DNA from 3 places in the Comamonas sp. C24C genome. Region 1 is predicted to be linked to each of the others. Evidence: predicted binding sites of a transcription regulator. Region 1 holds the regulator's gene; each other region holds the start of a gene.

Region 1 (5,129 bases):
GAAGGAGGATAGCCCATGGACAGGGCCAACGCCACCGACTCTCCCACATGCCGTGCATAGGCGGTCTCTCGCAGCGGCATGCGATCCGTGCCTTGATTCAGTGCATTGGCCGACGCGGAAATCTCCAGCCCTGGCTTGCCGATGTCATGCAGCAACGCTGCCGTGCCCAGATCCTGCAGCACATCGTTGCGCAAGCCCAGTGTCTTGCCCAGCAACAGGCTCAGCACGGAAACGTTCACTCCATGAACACCGAATGTGGCACCGCCCGTATCCGCGAGCAGATGCAGACTCAGATCACGAGCCTGCGCCAGTTTGACGACTTGCTGCGCAACCAGCTGATCCGTCGTGGCGCGCGCCCGCTCGGGGTTGGCAGGCAACAGGGCCTGAACATCGTCAAATACGGAAACCGCACCCAGAAACCGGGACTGCACCCCCAGAATGCTGTCTCGCCAGGCATGCGCATCGCTGTCCGGATGGCTCACAACAGGCCGAGGAGGCGCGACGGAAGGCGTGACAGCCTCCTCCAGATCGCTTCTGGAGAGATCAACCTGTACGGCCTTGAGCTTCAGGGTCCTGAGCGTCTGCAACTGCTCGTCATTGACAATCTTGAAGCTGCTGACGGGAAACGGGTGGCGCAACCAGCCAGTCTCCAGATGGACATACATGCCAATTCGCAGTTGTCCGATATCAATAGCAACGAAACGATTCACTTTGAGCGCTACACACAAGATGAGACATTATTCCGCAGTTCCATGACTGCTCAACCATGACTAGGGTCTGTTGGGATGCAAACTGCACCAACATTCCCCTCCTGTGTGACTTATCGGCACCAAAGGCTGGGTTTGTAGACCAGATCCATCCACAAAGCCCAACTCGCAACACCAATCAGCATCAAACCCGCAATTCTGGTGCCCCAGCGCGCCCGCAATGCATTGAGATGCGACTGCCCCAGCTGCCACAACCAGGGGCCCGCCAGCAACCACACTGCGCCGCCAATGGCAAACGCCGCCATTGACAGAGCACCTTGCCAGACTCCGCCACTCAGCGCGGCCACCAGCACTGCCGAATAAAGCAAGCCGCAAGGCATCAGGGCCCAGGCAAAGCCCGCGGCCAGGCTCCCTCCCGGGGCGACGACCCAGGGCTGGACCCTGGCCCAGACAGAGCGCCCCGCCTGCTCCAGCCACACCGGTTGTCGCGCCTGCACCAGCATGGCCAGACCCCAGGCCATGACCGCGACATGCATCAGCGTCCAGAGCTTCTGCAAGGCCGTTGTCTGACTGGTCAGCCAGGCCAGACTCTCCATGGCCACAGCCGCCACTCCGCCCAGCAGGGCATAGCCGGCAATGCGTCCCAGATGAAACAAACTGGTGCGCAGCCATTGGCGTTTTTGCAGGCCGTGCAAGGCGATGACCTGGCCGTCGCTGGCAGGCCTTGCGCCCGTCACGACGCTGCAGGGCGCAGCGCACATCACAAGACAATGGGGCCCACCCACGAGCCCCATGATCAAAGCAGTCCAGACCAGCGAAAACAACATGCGCTAGATGATGCGCGAAAAGCGCGTGCGGTTTCGGTCGGCCTGCAAATATCGATCAAACAGCATGGCTACTCCGCGCACGAAAAACCAGCCCAGGCCCGTGACCTTGAAGCCCTCGTCGGATAGCTGAACCAGGCCATTGCGCTGCATTTCCCCCAGTGCAGCCAACTCCCGAGCAAAGTACTCGCGGAAATTGATCAGCCAGGCCTGCTCCATCGGCTCATACAGGACGGAGCCCTGACACATGATGGCCATGATGATGGCTCTGCGCACCAGATCGTCACGCGAGAGCGCCAATCCGCGCTGCACGGGCAGCATGCCGCCATCAATGGCGTCGTAATACTCTTCCAGGGTCTTGACGTTCTGGCTGTAGGTGGCGCCCACCTTGCCGATGGCCGATACGCCCAGTGCAATCAGGTCGCAATCGGGCTGGGTGCTGTAGCCCTGGAAGTTGCGATGCAGGCGCCCCTGACGCTTGGCGATGGCCAGAGAGTCGTCGGGCAGCGCAAAGTGATCCATGCCCACATAGACATAGCCGCCATTCATGAAGGCATCAATTGCGCCGGAGAGCATGTTCAGCTTCTCCTGTCCCATGGGCAAGTCAGCCGATGCAATACGCCTTTGCGGCTTGAAGCGCTCGGGCAGATGCGCATAGGCATACAGAGCAATACGGTCGGGACGCAACTCGTTGACCTGGGCCAGCGTTCGCGCAAAAGACTCGGATGTCTGCTTGGGCAAACCGTAGATGAGGTCCACATTGATGGAGACAAAGCCCAGACGGCGGGCCTCGGCCACCAGCTCAAAGACTTGCTCGGCTGGCTGCTCCCGGTGCACCGCTTTCTGCACCGCGGGGTCAAAATCCTGCACGCCAAAGCTCAGGCGATTAAAGCCCATGTCCTTGAGTGTCTTCAGCCTCTCGTTGCTCACGGTACGCGGATCGACCTCGATGGAATACTCGCCGGCTGGATCGAGCTTGAAATGCTCACGCATCAGAAGCATCAACTGCTGCAGTTCGGCATCGCTGAAGAAGGTCGGCGTACCGCCTCCCAGATGCAACTGGCTTACCAGCTGGCCTTTGCCGCAATGCTCGGTATGCATGGCCAGTTCACGGCCCAGATAATCCAGATATTCGGCAGCCTTCTCATGATGCTTGGTCACGATCTTGTTGCAGGCGCAGTAATAGCAAAGCGACTCGCAAAATGGCACATGCACATAAACGGACAAAGGCAAGGCACGTGAGCTCGAATGCGTCTTGCGTTGTTTCAATGCCAGGATATAGTCGTCTGCACCAAAAGCCTCAACAAAACGGTCGGCTGTTGGAAATGATGTGTAGCGCGGGCCGGGAATATCAAAGCGGCTCAGCAACTCGGGCGTGACTGCGGTCATAACTGAAAGTTAGGGTGCGCCCACACTCCACATTGAGCAGATTTCAAAGAAAATCAGATCCTGGAAATCATGCCCATAATGGGCAGAAGCACATGTTTTTGAATGAATGCAAACAATGTGCCCCAAGGCAATCCAACTGTCCTTGATGAATATCAAGAGAGCGCAAGGCAAGTACTGCGACAATTTGATCCAACTCATCACTAACTACGAGGTCAATGACCGGCGCGACTCTCCATTCCAAGTCTGTCTGTGCCGTTGCTGAAAAGCCCATGAATCTTCAGACCATCAAAGCATCCTGCTCCAACTGCAATCTGCGTGAACTGTGCATGCCCATGGGCCTGGACGATGAACAAATGGAGCGCATTGACGAAATTGTGGCCACGCGCCGCAAGGTGAAACGGGGCGGGCTGCTGTTTCGCAACGGCGAGGAGTTCACCTCGCTGTACGCCATTCGCACCGGCTTCTTCAAGACCAGCGTGGCCACCGAAGACGGTCGCGACCAGGTCACGGGCTTTCAGATGGCCGGCGAGATCATCGGTCTGGACGGTATCGTCAACGACCACCACACCTGCGATGCCGTGGCGCTGGAAGATGCCGAAGTCTGCATCATGCCTTTCGACAAGCTCGAACAGCTCTCGCGCGAAGTCACGGCACTGCAAAATCATGTGCACAAGGTCATGAGCCGCGAAATCGTGCGCGAGCATGGCGTGATGCTGCTGCTGGGCAGCATGCGTGCCGAAGAGCGTCTGGCGGCCTTTGTGCTGAACTTGGTGCAGCGTCTGTCGGCACGCGGCTTTTCGAAGTCGGAGCTGGTACTGCGCATGACGCGTGAAGAAATCGGCAGCTATCTGGGCCTCAAGCTGGAGACCGTGAGTCGCACCTTCTCCAAGTTCGCCGAGGAAGGCATCATCGAAGTCCGACAGCGCCATCTGCGCATTCTGGATACCGAGGCGCTCAGGCGCATCGTCAACAGCCAGCAATGCCAGGACTGACTTCGACAGCAGCCCTCAAGACAAAGCCCGCAGACAGCGGGCTTTTTTGATGGCGGCGAATGCCTGCCAGGAGTTTCCGCTAACAGGGCCGCCGACACAGCGAGCGGCCAGCCCCTCCATCCGGAGCCGCCACCTGTTCGAAACTGCGGTCCTGTGCGCAGCACCTTACTCGACCAGGGGCTCCGAGACTATGCCCTGGTTCAGATCGCTGGCCGAACGCCCCAGCATGACGGTCATCAGTCCGCTGAACACGGTGACCGCCCAGAAGGCAAAAAAGGCCAGGGTGTAAATGCCATTGCGCGACCATTCCAGTGGCGAGCCCAGCCAGTGCATATCCAGCGGGTCCACAAAGGCAAATACCACCATTTCCATGATTGCCGCGGCCAGAAAAGCCGGCCAGACAATCCACATCCAGCGTCGAGCATCCATCGCGATTCTCCTTGGCCTGTGGGTTTGAACCTATTTTGCACAATTGCCATGACCTTCCCAGACATACCAAGGGCATGCACTCAGATGGGAAACCCTGGACCGCTATTATTTGAAGAGCTTCCAGCGCTTTATGTGTATCGATTTGAGGTCTATATCTATCTGAAATAGCCTTTAACAAAGCGCTATGCGCTCCTGTTGTTGAACTCCACCCGGCCATCCCTTGCCGGCAGCCGAGAACTGCAGGGGCCCTCCCGACTCTTCTGTCGACCAAGACATAGAACGCCGTCACGGCACACCGGCTACAGAAAAGCCTGCAACCAGGGCCGCAAAAAAAGGCCGCGGAAGTGGCCTTGGGATGCGTTGAAATCTCGGTCAGCGATCCAGCGGATGGTCCTTGGCCGGCGTCGCGGCATGGTTGCGCCCCGTCACTGCTGGCGCCAGGCTTTTTTCGCTCTCGGTGAGGCGCTGGTTGATCTCAATGCCGTGACGATAGTAGTCGGGGTCGATCACGGGATCCGGCTTGCTCATGGCGATATAGGCGGTCACGATGCCCGCGACCACCACCACGGCGGGACCGGCGATGACGAGCCAGACATGGGCAAACTTCCACCAGGGCTTGCCGTCCTCGGGGTGGATGATCTTGGCCTTTTGCAGGGCCTTGGCTTGTGCTGCCGACATGGTTAAACCTCTTTTCAGAAATCTGGCTGCCCAATTGCAAATCTGCAATCGGGCAGCATCAATTGTTGCTGATTCGCGATGCCCTTGCGTGGCTGTCGCGATGCATGCCG
Region 2 (5,129 bases), on a different contig from region 1:
GCTCATTGAAGCCTATGACGTGCATGTGGGCACGCCCGAGGAGGTGATCGCATCGCTGCGCGCCGACACGGCGCTGGCTCAGGCCAGCGACATCGTGTTCCAGGTCCACTCCATCGACCCGCCGCACCAGGCCATTCTGCGCTCCATCGAGCTGACGGCAGCCGTCGTGGCGCCGGCTCTGGGCTGGCACCGCAGCAATGCCCCCGCCGGCGCTTCCCAACCCTCAGTCCGGACCGAACTACTTCAAGCCGCATGACCATGAGCAATACCGCACAGACCCGCTTTCCCGAAGATGTGATCGACCATCTCGCCGATATCGCTGCCGGCAGCACGCTGGATCAGGTGCGCCGCCACCGCAGCGAGGCTCGCACCCAGGCCCAGCAAAGCTTTGCCGCGCTGTTCACCCCTGCCGAGCCCGTTGCAGGAACCGTCTCCCTGCGCGAGCGCCTGACGCTGGCCGCCTTCACGGCAGGCCTGCATGGCGAGCCTCGCAGCACGGCCTTCTACACACGCGCCCTGGCGGCCGAGGATTCCGATCTGGCCGATGCCGTGAGCTCGGAAGTGGTGCGCGGGCGCGCTGCCAGCCTGCAAGCCGGCAGCGGCCCGCACGGCCCCTACGGGATCTATCCGGCCGGCCCCTTGAGCCGCGAGGACCAGAGCGGCCCCAGCTACGCCGTGGACCCGGCGCATGCGGCTTTGCTGGGTCCACGCCTGAGCGCCGCTCTGACCCATGCCCATCTGCTGGCCTACCACCCACGCGATGCGAGTGACCAGGCCCTGCTGGCGCTGCAGCAGGCCGGCTGGAGCGAGACCGATATCGTCATCCTGTCCCAGCTCGCCTCTTTCCTGTCCTTCCAGATCCGCCTCGTGGCGGGGCTGCGCGTGCTTGGCGCACGAGCTGCAATCACCACGGACTCTTCCACCCCTGCCCTGCAAGCCCAGCCATGACCACCACGCACAACACCTCCCCCAAGGTCTTCACCCAGGAACAGCTCGACTGGCAGCCATGGATAGCTCCGCTGGAGGAGAGCGAGCTGAGCGAGCGCCACCATGCAGGGCTGGTGGACGCGGCGCGCGCGCGTTCACCCTATTTCCGGCTGCTGGCGCGCGACCCCGACACGCTGGGTGCACGCACGCGCACCGACAAGGACATCTTCTACAACCCCGATGCCGGCCTGCCGCGCGCCGAGCGCGAACTGGCAGCAGCTGCAACCTCACGCACCAACGGCTGCATCTACTGCGCTTCGGTACATGCGCGCTTTGCCACACATTTCTCGCAGCGCGCCGCCGATGTGCAGCGCCTGCTCGATGAAGGCCCGGGCAGCGATCTGGGTCCGCGCTGGAACGCCATCGTCGCCGCCGCCGTGGCCCTGACGCAGACGCCGCCCGCGCTGGAATCCAGTCATATCGATGCGCTGCGCGCCGCCGGTCTCGACGACGCTGCCATCTCCGATGCGCTGCAGGGCACTGCCTTCTTCAACTGGGCCAACCGGCTCATGCTGTCGCTGGGCGAGCCGCTGCGCACGAGCAACTGACAGCGCAGCTCACCACAGCCCCAACAGCTTCCACCAGGCGCTGCCGACGACAGCGAAGATCAGCAACTCCAGCACGCACATCGCGGCTCCCACGCGCCACCAGACGCCCAGGGTCACATAGCCGCTGCCGAAGATGATGGGCGAGGTGCCGGTCGCGTAATGCGTCAGCGTCATCATGATGGCCGAGCCAGCCGTCATCATCAGCATAAAGGGGACGACATAGTCGGCCGGGATCAGCTGCGCACCCACGGTCAGAAAGGCCAGCATCATGGCGCTGATATGAGCCGTGGTGCTGGCAAACAGATAGTGCGAGAAGACGAAGACGCCCACCAGAATCGCGGCCACGGGCAGCCAGTCCAGGCCGCTGGCGACGATGGCATTCTTCAGACCATCGGCAAACCAGGCGACCACCCCTAGCTTGTTGAGCTGCTCGGCCAGCATGACCAGGGCACCGAACCAGATCAGCGTATCCCAGGCGCTTTTTTCGGACAGCACATCATCCCAGTCGATGGTGCCCGTGATGATCAAGGCGAACAAACCGAGAAAAGCCACCACGGTCGGGTCCAGCGTGAAGGCCGGACCGAAGAGCATCTGCGGCACATTGGCCCACAGCAGCAGCATCATGCCGAAGGTCCCGAGCATCACCCGCTCCTTGCCCGACAGCGGGCCCATACGGACCATCTCGGCACGAGCGTATTCCACGGCATTGGGCGTAGCCTTGAGCTCGGGAGGCGACAGCAGATAGACCGCCAGCGGCATCAGCAGCAGACACAACAGGCCTGGCAGCAGCATGTAAAGCGCCCAGCTTGTCCAGCTCAGATGCAGGGACTGGCCCGTGGCCTTGGCCACCAGGTCCACAACCAGAGGATTGGGCGCCGTAGCGGTCAGGAACATGGCCGAGGTGATCGGGTTGGAGTGGTAGTTGACCAGTGCCAGATAGGTCCCTACCTTGCCTTGCGTTCCCTTGGCCGGGTCCGACTCAAAGGCATTGGCAATGGACTTCATGATCGGATGCACGATGCCGCCGCCGCGCGCCGTGTTGCTTGGCGTGAACGGGGCCAGCACCAGCTCGCAGATCGCAAGTCCGTAACCGATGCCTATGGTGCGCTTGCCCATCAGCGCAATGAACAGCAGGCCGATGCGGTTGCCGAGCCCCGTCTTCTTGAGGCCGCGCGAGATCAGAACCGCCACCACGATCAGCCAGATCAAGGGGTTTGCAAAGCTGCTCAGCGCATCCGTGATCGCGCCCTTGGATGAGCTGGAAGTGACCTGAGACAGCGACACGATGACAATCGCCATCAGAGCCATCACGCCTATGGGCATGACCTTGAGAATGATCGCCACGATAGTCGTCAGAAAGATGGCCACCAGCTGCCATGCCTTGCTATCCAGCCCAGCCGGCACCGGCGTCAGCAGCAGACCGATCAGCACCAGGGTGGCAACCAGTGCAGGCACCAGCCGAAACGGCACGGCCGCTTTGAGGTAGCGGAACATCGAGACGATTTTCTCGAACATACAAGTCCTTTTCTTTACCTGCAGCGCATCGAGACACCATACCTCAGCTCGGAGAAATCCAGTAGACACGGACGGGCATTGGTGCTCAGGTCGCAGACTGGCATCATGATGCAGTGCCGCACGGCCTCGCCCCCAGGCCGACGTTCACCTTGTCGGCATTTGATCGGCATCAAGACTTATGGAAGCAAAACCGACGGCCAGGCCCGCGGTATGCCAGCATCCGGGGCTGGGACATATGTCCATGGATTGAGCAGGAGAGCCACCCTACATGCCAGCGAACCGATTCTTGCCCGATGAATGGGAAAACCGCCTTGAGGAAATAGACTTGGAGATCCTGCATCAGGCAGCTATCTGCAAGATCCGGCTGCTTGAGCCCGGTGCCGTGGAGCGCGTGCTGGCCAACGATGTAGGCATCTGCGGGGCCGCGCATGAGACGGCATTCCGGACCTTGCGCGGTCTGCTCTATCTGCATTACACCGAGGTGCTGCATATCAGCGAGGTGCTCAGCCCGGAAATCGCCCAGGTGATCGCCGACCGCGTACGCGAGCACCTGCGCCGTCGCTCAGGCACGCAGTCGGGGGTATGACGAGTCAAGGCGGGTGCCGCCTTTTGGCCCATGGAGAAAATGGACAAAAAAAAGGCCACGACATTGTCGTGACCTTTTCAATTTGGTTGCGCGAGAAGGATTTGAACCTCCGACCTTTGGGTTATGAGCCCAACGAGCTACCAGACTGCTCCATCGCGCGGTATTTCCAAATTATAGCAGGCTTTGCAGCCTGCTCGAGGCTTATTCAGCTGCTGCAGCGACTTCTTCAGCGCGCTCAACCAGTTCCACATAGGCCATGGGAGCGTTGTCGCCCACGCGGAAGCCCATCTTCAGGATACGTGTGTAGCCGCCGGGACGCTGAGCGTTGCGGGGACCCAGCACGTTGAACAGCTTGGTCACGCTGTCGCGGTCGCGCAGACGGTCAAAAGCCAGACGGCGGTTAGCCACGGTGTCAACCTTGGCCAGAGTGATCATGGGCTCGATGACGCGACGCAGTTCCTTGGCCTTGGGGACCGTGGTCTTGATGGCTTCGTGCTCGATCAGCGAGTTCATCATGTTCTGCAGCATTGCCTTGCGGTGTGCAGAAGTGCGGTTCAGTTTGCGGAGGCCGTTGCCGTGACGCATGGTGCTTTTCCTTTGCTCCCCGTTTTTATCCGGAGATCTTTATTAAATTAAATCAGGCAGCCGTATCAGGTACTGCCCGAGGCACTTGGACTTTGCCAAAACCATTCGATTTCAGCAAAGTCCTCTATTGTAGCGATTAACGCTTTTCCAGGCCAGCTGGTGGCCAGTTTTCGAGCTTCATGCCCAGCGTCAGACCGCGGGAAGCCAGAACTTCCTTGATCTCATTGAGCGACTTACGACCCAGGTTGGGAGTCTTGAGCAGCTCGTTTTCGGTACGCTGGATGAGGTCACCGATGTAGTAAATGTTCTCTGCCTTGAGGCAGTTGGCAGAACGCACGGTGAGCTCGAGCTCGTCCACAGGACGCAGCAGGATGGGATCGAACGAGGTGGCAGCACCGCGGCCACCGGCAGGAGCGTCGAACACGCTGGCGATATCGCCACCGTCGAGCTGGGCAAACACTGCCAGCTGTTCCACCAGGATCTTGGCGGATGCGCGCACTGCGTCTTCAGCGGTGATGGCACCGTTGGTTTCGATTTCCAGAACCAGCTTGTCCAGATCGGTACGCTGTTCCACACGTGCGGATTCGACAGCGTAGCTCACGCGCTTGACGGGCGAGAACGAAGCGTCGAGCACGATACGGCCGATCGACTTGGTCGATTCGTCACCGTAGCGGCGCACGTTGCCGGGCACATAGCCGCGGCCCTTTTCCACCTTGATCTGCATGTCCAGCTTGCCGCCTTGCGACAGATGGGCAATCACATGATCAGGGTTGACGATTTCTACGTCGTGGGGGGTCTGAATGTCACGGGCAGTGACAACACCTTCGCCATCCTTGCGCAGGCTCAGGGTGACTTCGTCACGATTGTGCAGCTTGAACACCACACCCTTGAGGTTCAGCAGGATGTTC
Region 3 (5,129 bases), on a different contig from region 1:
CAACTCCACATCGGGCTTGACGCGGGCAAACATGGCGGGGGCCACGGCCACATAGCCCTGGGCAGCATAGCGGTCTGCCACGGAGCGGATATGCGAGTTCACGCCGAAGATTTCCTGCAGCACCACGATGGCACCGCGTGCCTGGCCCTCGGGCATGGCCACATAAGCGGGGGTTTTTACGCCATCCACGGCTGTCAGTTCAACAAAGCTGCCCATTGCGAAGCTCCTTAACATGGTTCAAAAGGGAAATCCGCGATGCGGTCGCCAGCAATGCTGTAATGGCTGGTGCCGCGTCGACGATTCGCTCATTTTTTCACAGGAGTGTTCATGCCAGCTATCCCGGCCCCACAAAAGGCAGACAGTCGCAAGAAGCCACCCATGCCCGGAGGCGAGCTGTAATGGATATCAAGCCGCTGATCACCCTGGTTGCCATCATCAACCCGCTGGCCATTGTTCCGTTCTTCATCCACTACACGGCCGGCTTCGATGCAGAGCAGCGCTGGCAAACCATTCGCACCGCCGCCTTTGCTGCCTTCTGCGTGATCGCAGTCTGTGCGCTGCTGGGGTTACAGATTCTGCAGTTCTTCAACATCTCGCTGCAGAGCTTTCAGGTCGGCGGCGGTCTGCTGCTGCTGATCAGCGCAATGAACATGCTCAACGCGCGCCCCGCCGAAGACCGGCCCAACAATGCCACGCTGGCAGCCGGCGTCGAAAAAGCCGCCGAGGGCAACAGCATCGCCGTCGTGCCGCTGACCATTCCGCTGCTAACCGGGCCTGCCGCTATGTCCACCGTGGTGATCTATGCCGATCAGGCGCGCACCATCTGGCAGCATGTGGCGCTGGTCGGCTATGGCGTGGTGGTGGCCGCCGCCATCATGGTGTGCTTTTCGCTGGCCCACCCGATTGCCCGCGTGCTGGGCAAGACCGGCATCAATGTGATGACCCGGCTCATGGGCCTGATTCTGGCCGCGCTGGCCATCGAGGTGATGGCGGGAGGGCTGATCAAGATCTTCCCCATCCTGGCTTCTCCGGCGATATACCCTTAACCCCCGGCTATGCCGCTTCCCCCAAGGGGGACGGCAGCTTCGCTGCGTGGCGGCGCTTGCTCGCTGTCTCTCGCCTTGGCGCGTGCCAGCTTCAGGCAGTTACCACTTCCATTTTTTCCGCCTCACCACAGGCACCACCACAGCCGGTGATCGGCTCTGCAGGCAAGGCCTCGGGCACCAGCACCGCGCCGGTCACCGGGTCAAAGCCCGCGCGGCGCATGTGCAGGGCCAGGGCGGCATCCATGTTCTGCGCATGGTGGCTGAACCAGGGACCGAGCTCGGCCGCCATATGGCGGATGGTGGCCAGATCACCTTGCTCCCCCTTGACCGCCCCCTCGCGCAGGACGGCCAGCACCACCTTGTGCTGCTGGCTGTGGCAGTTGCCCGTGGCAAATCCCGTGGTCTGCATCCAGCGGTCCTCCTGATCGAAGTGCTGCTGGGTGTGGGCAATCAGCTCGTCCCAGAGCGCACACAGTTGGTCGTCGGCGGCTGCCTCCACCTGGGCCAGCAGGGTGACGAACTCCTCATGCACCGCGTCCATGACGGGAAAATCCAGGATGAGAGCGGCATTCCATTCGAGGCTGGCCATGGCAGTTCCTTGCGCGAAATTGAGGAACTGGCAGCTTAAGAAAAAGACCTGGCGCGGCCATTGACCCATATCAGCAAAGCGGCGGCCCGCAGGCGCCCGAGGCTTGTCCAGAATCAACAAAGCCCTGCATGGCAGGGCTTTCCGAGCGGCGCTACTTGGGGCAGGACAGTGCCTAGCGCCCGTAGCCCTGCAGCCAGCGGCTGAGCTGGGCCGCAGCCTCGTCCACGGCGCGCGCCATGGCCTGTGCGCCACCGGCCGCATCGGCTGAGCTGGATGGCACTTCGACCGTGAACACCTTCTGGCCCAGCAACTGGTTGCCTGCACTCTCGCCGGCACCGATCAGGCTGGCGCTCAGACGCAGCAGCGCACGGCTGTTGCTGGCGTTGTCGAAGACCTGGTTGAACTCGTCCACCGTCACGCGCAGCTGCGCAATCGAGCGCTTGTCGGCCAGCAGGGGGCGGACATTGTCCTTGCCCGAGAGCACGGGTCGCTCCAGTCCCAGACGCATGCGCAGGCGCTGCTCCACCATCTGGGCCGGAGGCAGGCTCCAGCGCGCATTCTGGTAGGCACGCAGCTGCTGGCTGTCGCTGTAGTTCAGGCGGTAGAACATGGCCGTCAGGCCCTCGGGCAGACCCGGAGCCTGGACTTCGGCCAGCACCAGCGGCACCGGCGCCACCGAAGAGGCGGCTGCATTCGCGGCGGGCGCGGCCAGGTCGGCCACGCCCAGGTCATAGCGCACCGGCTGCGTGGGTGCCGTGGGCAGGCCCGAGCAGGCGGCTAGCGCCAGCACCAGTGAAGAAGCGCCCAGCAATCGCCATGCTCCGCGGCCGGTGAATGAAATCTTTGTGTCTGCCATATTGATTCCTTTGGGACTTAGGCCAGCCAGGATGGGCAGCAGGCATTTCCATCGAGAAACCGCCTGCCTGGTCCGAATTTGCGCAAGTCGTGTCCTTGTTGCCGCTTCACTTGGCCGGAGCCACGAAACCGGGCTCGCCGGGGCCCGGCTGGCCCAGGCCCTGGCCGTAGATGACGGACTGCGGGTTGTCATTGAAGCGGCCTGCCGCCGCGCCCATGGTGCGCGCAGCGCGCGAGACATCGTCGGCCGCACCGTTCATGCGCGGCAAGGTGCTGCGCCCCAGCGATTCGGCAGCCTGCGACAGGGCCTGCGTGCCCTCGGCAATCTGCTGTAGCGGGCCGTCGGGCGCATTGACCTTGCGCACGGTCTGCTGCAGATCGGTCGCCACGCCCGTGGCGGCATTGCCGGCCTTGGTCAGGGACTGCAGGGTCTGGTGCGCATCTGCCGTGAGCTGAGGAAAGTCCTTGGCCGTCTTGTTCATGGTCTCGGCCAGATCCTTGATCCCTCCGGATGCGGCCGCGATATTGTCCAGCGCCACGCTCACGCGTTTCTGGTTGTCCTCGCCCAGCATGGCATTGAGACGGCGTGAAATTTCGTCAACCCGCTCCAGCAGCACCGGGCCCTGGTCGGCCAGCATGTTCAAGGGCGAGGACTTCATGGGCAGGCGCGGCAAGCCGCTGGGCCCTGGCTTGAGCGGCTGCGAAGCCCGGCTGTCATCGTCGAGCTGGATATGGGCCAACCCCGTCACCCCCTGATAGCCGAGCTGTGCATAAGTGGCCGGCGTGACCGGCGTGTCCTCACCCACGGCAATGCGAATCAGCACATTGCCGGGAATCTGCGGGTCAAAACCGATGCGCACCACCTTGCCCACGGGCACGCCCTTGTAGCGCACCGTGGCCTGGGGCTGCAGACCGCTGACACCATCCTTGGTGGACATTTCGTAGAGCTGGTATTCGCGGTTGTCGCGCGTCAGCCAGACGGCCAGCCCTGCCAGCAGGGCCGCAACCACCAGCACGAAGATGCCGGCAGCCATGGCATGGGACTTGTTTTCCATCAGCTTTCCTCTGCGGCCACGCCGCCTTGCACCGGGGCCATGGCACGGCGGCCACGCTCTCCCTGGAAGAAATGTTCGATAAACGGGTGCTTGATCTGGGCCACATCGCGCGGGGCTCCGGTGAACAGCACTTTTTTCTCGGCCAGCACGGCCACACGCGTGGACAGCGCAAACAGCGTATCCAGGTCGTGGGTGACCATGATCACGGTCAGGCCCAGCTCGGCATGGATATCGCGCAGCAGCTCGCAGAACTCGTCAGAGCCCTTGGGGTCCAGCCCGGCGGTGGGTTCGTCCAGCAACAGCAGCGGCGGATCCATCATCAGCGCACGCGCCAGCGCCACACGCTTGATCATGCCGCCCGACAGGTCTGCGGGCATACGCGAGGCATGTTCCGGCTTGAGACCCACCATCTGGAGCTTGACCATGGCCGCATCGCGCACCACGGCATCGGGCAAGGTGCCCTGCTCGCGCAATGCAAACGCGATGTTGTCCAGCACATTGAAGGCCGAATACAGCGCCCCCTGCTGGAACAGCATGCCCACCTGACTCGCCGCCAGCTCGCCGCTGATGACCTCGCGCGAGGGCCGGCCATCCACGGTCACCGTGCCGCGCGAAGGCGAAAGCAGGCCCAGGATCTGGCGCAGCAGCACGGTCTTGCCCGTGCCGGAGCCGCCAACCAAAGCCAGAATCTCGCCCGGGTAGATATCGAAATTCAAGTCCTGGTGCACGGCAAAGCGCGACTCGCCCTCGCCAAACTCGGTCCACAGGTCAACCGCCTGCACCAGGGGCTTCACATCCTGCGGCGGCGCGTAGTCGCCCACGGCCCCTTCGATACGACGGTTCTGCATCACCTCTGTCATTTGCGTGCCCCCCACTCCACGAGGCTGACGCGACCCAAGCCAGGAACGCCGAGCAAAAGCCGCCCCGCAGCGAAGGTGTCGTCCCCTTTGGGGAAAGCGGCGAAGCCGCACAGGGGGTAGTTCATCCTAAAAGCCCACGTTTCTGAAGAGGATGGCAAAGATGGCATCCACGATGATGACCATGGTGATGGAGGACACCACCGCCGCCGTGGTGCCGCGACCCAGGCTCTGTGTATTGGGCGCCACCTGCAGACCCCAGTGGCAGCCGATCAAGGCAATCAGCACGCCAAACACCACGGACTTGCCCATGGCCAGCACCAGATTGCCGATCTTCACGGCCGCCGGCAGGCTTTGGACGAAATAGGACGGCGTGATGTCCATGGTCAGGTCGGCCGCGACCATGCCGCCGGCCAGTGCCGCCAGAATGGTCCACAGTGCCACCAGCGGCATGGACACGGCCAGCGCCAGCGCACGCGGCAGCACCAGCCGGTAGCCCTGGGAGATGCCCATGACCTGCATGGCATCGAGCTCTTCGGTCACGCGCATCACGCCGATCTGTGCCGTGATGGCCGAGCCGCTGCGCCCCGCCACCAGAATGGCCGCCAGCAGCGGTCCCAGCTCGCGGATCAGCGAAATGCCCAGAATATTGACGATAAAGGATTCGGCCCCGAACTGGCGCAGCTGCAACGCCATCAGATAGGCCAGCACCACGCCGATCAGAAAG

What was found. Region 1 encodes FNR, which switches genes on or off when oxygen is low (the NO sensors DNR and NnrR bind a similar motif). Its sites were predicted from a motif close to TTGATNNNNATCAA; they were not measured.
Region 2: the regulator FNR is predicted to act here: its motif matches at 3,210-3,223, upstream of ACLBXN_RS11355 (DASS family sodium-coupled anion symporter).
Region 3: the regulator FNR is predicted to act here: its motif matches at 1,696-1,709, upstream of ACLBXN_RS23320 (hemerythrin domain-containing protein).

Annotation. Positions count from the first base shown of each region.
Region 1 covers NZ_JBKFBC010000002.1:490,703-495,831, reverse strand. Annotated here, with positions in the region: gene ACLBXN_RS05940 (HD-GYP domain-containing protein) at 1-710, opposite strand, end outside; gene ACLBXN_RS05935 (sulfite exporter TauE/SafE family protein) at 821-1,534, opposite strand; gene hemN (oxygen-independent coproporphyrinogen III oxidase) at 1,538-2,920, opposite strand; gene fnr (fumarate/nitrate reduction transcriptional regulator Fnr) at 3,190-3,912, shown strand; gene ACLBXN_RS05920 (hypothetical protein) at 4,078-4,341, opposite strand; gene ACLBXN_RS05915 (FixH family protein) at 4,714-5,019, opposite strand.
Region 2 covers NZ_JBKFBC010000005.1:146,033-151,161, reverse strand. Annotated here, with positions in the region: gene ACLBXN_RS11370 (putative FMN-dependent luciferase-like monooxygenase) at 1-256, shown strand, start outside; gene ACLBXN_RS11365 (CMD domain protein) at 253-948, shown strand; gene ACLBXN_RS11360 (alkylhydroperoxidase domain protein) at 945-1,535, shown strand; gene ACLBXN_RS11355 (DASS family sodium-coupled anion symporter) at 1,545-3,050, opposite strand; gene ACLBXN_RS11350 (hypothetical protein) at 3,319-3,636, shown strand; tRNA gene ACLBXN_RS11345 (tRNA-Met) at 3,720-3,796, opposite strand; gene rplQ (50S ribosomal protein L17) at 3,838-4,221, opposite strand; gene ACLBXN_RS11335 (DNA-directed RNA polymerase subunit alpha) at 4,358-5,129, opposite strand, start outside.
Region 3 covers NZ_JBKFBC010000017.1:11,454-16,582, forward strand. Annotated here, with positions in the region: gene ACLBXN_RS23310 (dienelactone hydrolase family protein) at 1-216, opposite strand, end outside; gene ACLBXN_RS23315 (MarC family protein) at 399-1,046, shown strand; gene ACLBXN_RS23320 (hemerythrin domain-containing protein) at 1,138-1,635, opposite strand; gene ACLBXN_RS23325 (ABC-type transport auxiliary lipoprotein family protein) at 1,808-2,491, opposite strand; gene ACLBXN_RS23330 (MlaD family protein) at 2,598-3,545, opposite strand; gene ACLBXN_RS23335 (ABC transporter ATP-binding protein) at 3,545-4,405, opposite strand; gene ACLBXN_RS23340 (MlaE family ABC transporter permease) at 4,532-5,129, opposite strand, start outside.